One region of the Gordonia sp. LUNF6 genome, then DNA from elsewhere that is predicted to be linked to it. Evidence: riboswitches for the same ligand, from Rfam matches in the RefSeq annotation. Region 1 holds a riboswitch; the other holds the start of a gene.
What was found. Region 1 has a riboswitch for S-adenosylmethionine ahead of ACK8HH_RS05690 (bifunctional o-acetylhomoserine/o-acetylserine sulfhydrylase). Riboswitches for the same ligand answer to the same signal wherever they lie in the genome.
Positions count from the first base shown of each region.

Region 2: linked by a shared signal. The riboswitch ahead of ACK8HH_RS15780 (aminotransferase class V-fold PLP-dependent enzyme) and the one ahead of ACK8HH_RS05690 (bifunctional o-acetylhomoserine/o-acetylserine sulfhydrylase) in region 1 are both predicted to bind S-adenosylmethionine.

Region 1 covers NZ_CP178181.1:1,205,808-1,207,998, forward strand. Annotated here, with positions in the region: gene ACK8HH_RS05690 (bifunctional o-acetylhomoserine/o-acetylserine sulfhydrylase) at 1-1,292, opposite strand, end outside; SAM riboswitch class IV at 1,359-1,473, opposite strand; gene ACK8HH_RS05695 (NADP-dependent isocitrate dehydrogenase) at 1,838-2,191, shown strand, end outside.
Region 2 covers NZ_CP178181.1:3,367,611-3,369,801, reverse strand. Annotated here, with positions in the region: gene ACK8HH_RS15790 (isochorismate synthase MenF) at 1-27, opposite strand, end outside; gene ACK8HH_RS15785 (hypothetical protein) at 51-626, opposite strand; SAM riboswitch class IV at 925-1,038, shown strand; gene ACK8HH_RS15780 (aminotransferase class V-fold PLP-dependent enzyme) at 1,056-2,191, shown strand, end outside.

The sequences.
Region 1 (2,191 bases):
GCGGCGAACCCGGTGGTGAGGTCGGCGAGGATGTCGTCGATGCCCTCGATGCCCACGGCGAGCCGGACCAGACCCGGCGTCACACCGGCGGCCAGCTGCTCCTCCGGGGAGAGCTGGCTGTGCGTGGTGGACGCGGGGTGGATCACCAGCGAGCGGACGTCGCCGATGTTGGCGACATGGCTGTGCAGGGTCAGCGCGTTCACGAAGGCCTTGCCCGCCTCGACGCCGCCCTCGATCTCGAATCCGATGACCGCGCCGGCGCCCTTCGGCAGCAGCTTCTGCGCCCGTTCGTAGTACGGCGACGACTTGAGACCGGCGTACGAGACCGAGGTGACCTGGTCGTTGGCCTCCAAGAACTCGGCCACCTTCTGTGCATTGGAGACGTGGCGCTCCACGCGCAGGCTCAGCGTCTCGATGCCCTGAGCCAGCAGGAAGGCGTTGAACGGGGAGATGGCCGCGCCCGTGTCGCGCAGCAATTGCGTGCGCGCCTTGAGCGCGTAGGCCGGAGCCCCCAGGTCGGCGAAGACGACGCCGTTGTAACTCGGGTCCGGGGTGGTGAAGCCGGGGAACAGGTCTTCACCGTCGCGCTGGACGCGCCAGTCGAAGGTGCCGCCGTCGATGATGACGCCGCCGATCGCGGTGCCGTGACCGCCGATGTACTTGGTGGCCGAGTGCACGACGATGTCGGCCCCGTGCTCGATGGGATTCAGCAGATACGGCGTCGCGACCGTGTTGTCGACGATCAGCGGGAGGCTGTGCGCGTGTGCGACGTCCGCCACTCCGGCGATGTCGAGGACCTGATTGTGCGGGTTCGCGATGGTCTCACCGAACAGTGCGCGGGTGTTGGGCCGGATCGCCGACTTCCACGACTCGAGATCGTCGGGATCGTCGACGAACGAGACCTCGATGCCGAACTTCGGCAGCGTGTAGTGGAAGAGATTGTATGTGCCGCCGTAGATTCGGGGGCTGGAGACGACGTGTCCGCCGGCCTCGACGATGTTCTGAATCGCGTAGGTGGTGGCGGCCTGGCCGGAGGCCACCAAGAGGGCCGCGACGCCGCCGCCGAGAGCCGCGAGGCGCTGCTCGACGGTGTCCTGCGTCGGATTCATGATCCGGGTGTAGATGTTGCCCGGCTCGGCGAGCGCGAACAGGTTCGCCGCGTGGTCGGTGTTGTCGAACACGTACGACGTGGTCTGGTAGATCGGCAGTGCGCGTGTCTTGGCGGTCGCGTCGACTACCTGCCCGGCGTGCACCTGGGTGGTCTCGAAGCTCCAATTCGCGGCGTCAGACATGAGACGTCATTCTCTTTCTTCGGTCGGCGGCCCGGGGCGGGCCTCGTATGTTGGGTCCGACCCTCGGACCCGCGCTTGCTGCGGCGACTTCCGTCGCAGCCAGGTCATCACCCGGAGCACCCCACCGCGGATGGAGGGTTGCCGGTCAGCAAGCCGGGGCTGTGCGCTGACACTCATGACCTGTTGCTGAGGATATATCAACTCGATGCGGCTGTTGAAACGGCTTCACCGCCCCTGGTCGTAAATCTGTCGACTCGGTGGGCGATGTGGTAGGACCGCGCAAAAGCGGCGACCGGTGCGAGCGGTCGGTCTCGGCGCGTCGGCGCTGTGTTCAAGGAGAACTGCTGCCGCACAGGGCATTCGGCGCGGATCTGCGGAGGCGCGGCGGTGCTTGCACGATCGCTCGGTCGCTGAGCTGCTCATGGGATATGCTGGTTAAAACAGTACGCGCGTTCTGTTTGGAGCCCGCCGCGCCGAACGACCGTCCGTATTACGTTTGAGGACGAGTGGCCGGCGGTCTACTGCTGAGGAGGGCACAGAGCCATATGGGCAAGATCAAGGTCGAGGGCACCGTCGTCGAACTCGACGGCGACGAGATGACGCGAATCATCTGGCAGTTCATCAAAGAGAAGCTGATCCACCCCTACCTCGACATCGATCTGGATTACTACGACCTCGGGATCGAGAACCGCGACGCGACCGACGATCAGGTCACGGTGGACGCCGCGCACGCGATTCAGAAGCACGGTGTCGGCGTCAAGTGCGCCACCATCACCCCCGACGAGGCCCGCGTCGAGGAATTCGGTCTCAAGAAGATGTGGCGATCGCCTAACGGCACCATTCGGAACATCCTCGGCGGCACCATCTTCCGGGCTCCGATCCTGATCTCGAACGTGCCT
Region 2 (2,191 bases), 1.8 Mb from region 1:
CAGCAGAAACGACAGACCGGCAGGCACCTGGCCAGGTTACCCGCGAGAGGCTAGACGGACTTCGTCGCTGTGATGCGCTTCTCCCTGATCAACCGCTTGAGGAGGTCGCGGCCCGCGGATCCGGCGGAGACGGGGTCGGCGCCCGCGTCGGCACCCGACATGTTGACGCAGGTGCGACCGTCGACGCTCGAGGTCGCGTACAGCCACTGCTCGGTGTGGCCGTTCGCGGAGTCGTCACGGCTCTTGGTCTTCCACTCGCCGACGGAGGCGGTTCCGGAGCAACTGTCGGCGAACACCACCACCGTGTGTACCGGGGTCCCCGAGCCGGATTCGCCGAGCGAGGTGAGGTCGTCGGACATCTGCGACAGCACCCGGTCGTCGTCGGCGGCCCGCAGCACCACGACGGGCGCGCCGTCGTTGGTGTCGGTGACGGCGGTCCAGCCGGCGGGCACCCGGACCTCCACGGACGTCCCGCCCTTGAGCGCGAACGTTCGCGTGGTCTCCGGCGCCGCACCGGTGTCGCGGTCGGAGTCCCAGGGGGCGAGGATCAGCAGCGTCGTCAGTCCGGCGACCACCAGTGCGGTCACCGCCACGATGCCGAAGAACATCGGCTTCGGACCCTTCACCGGCGGCTGCTGCGGCCACGGGCCGGGCGGGAAGGGGTTCGGTGCGTACGGCGGCTGCGCGGGTCCGTACCGGTGGGGCGGCCCGTACGACGACGGCTGTGGCGGTTGTGGCAGGGGCGGTTGTGGCAGGGGCCGGCCGGGAGCGCCGCTCGGATACTGCGGGTCGGACGGATGAACCACGGGAGGCCTTTCTGAACAGGGATGTTGAAACCACGCTAACTGCGGATCCGCCGGTGATTACACCCGCCGTGGTTTTAATGCTTTCCGCGAATGACGCGTACCGGCATCCTTGACGGCGGGTCACGAGAACCGGTGCGAAGCCCTGGCTGGCCGGTCGGCAACCCTCCACCGCGGTGGGGTGCTCCAGGTGACGACCCGGCCGGCGTCGACCGACGTCCGGCAAGTGCGGAGATCTACTGGAGTCGTGTCATGACCGCAATCCTCGACCGGGCCGTGTGCCCGGCACCCATTCGTCCCCTCGCGCCGGTGGTCGGTGCCGACACCACGGTGCCGACCACCGCAGGGGGCGAGACCGTCTACGCGAACCTCGACTACGCGGCATCGGCCCCGGCTCTCGTGTCTGTCGCGGAACGGCTCTCCGGCGCGTTGACCGAGTATGCGAGCGTGCATCGGGGCGCGGGCCATCTCTCTCAGGTCACGACAGCGCGATACGAGCAGGCTCGGGAGACCGTCCGGCGGTTCGTCGGCGGTCGAAGCGACGACACGGTGGTGTTCACGCGCAACACCACCGACGCCGTCAATCTCGCCGCGCACGTCACCCCCGGCGACGTGGTGGTGCTCGACATCGAGCACCACGCCAACCTGCTGCCCTGGACCCGGACCGGCCGTGCTCGCGTGGTGCCGGCGGCCCGCACCGTCGAAGAGACGGTGGGGCGGCTCGAAGCAGAACTCGCTGCCGCGCCCGCCGCGTTGCTCGCGATCACCGGTGCGTCGAACGTGACCGGCGAGGTGCTGCCGATCGGACGGCTGGCCGCGGCGGCGCATCGGCACGGCGCGCGCATTCTGGTGGACGCCGCGCAACTGGTCCCGCACCGCGCCGTCTCGATCGCGTCCTGGGGCATCGACTACCTCGTCTTCTCCGGCCACAAGCTGTACGCGCCGTTCGGTGCGGGCGCGCTGGTGGGCCGCGGCGACTGGCTCGATGCGGCGGAACCGTACCTGGCCGGCGGCGGCGCCACCGCCGACGTCGACCTCGACGGCCGGGTCGCGTGGCACACCGGTGCCGCTCGTCACGAAGCCGGATCTCCCAACACGCTGGGGGTGGTGGCGCTCGCAGCGGCGGCGCAGGCCCTGCAGGACATCGGTTTCGAGGAGATCGGCTATCACGAGCACCGGTTGCAGCAGCGTCTCGACGAGGGGTTGGCGCTGCTGCCCGGCGTGCATCCGCTGCGGGTCTTCGACGATGCGGCCGACCGCGTCGGCATCGCCGGCTTCACCGTGGAGAACCATTCCCCGCGCAGTGTCGCCGAATATCTGTCGGTGACGCGGGGGATCGGCGTGCGCGACGGCAAGTTCTGCGCGCATCCGCTGCTGCGGAAGCTGGG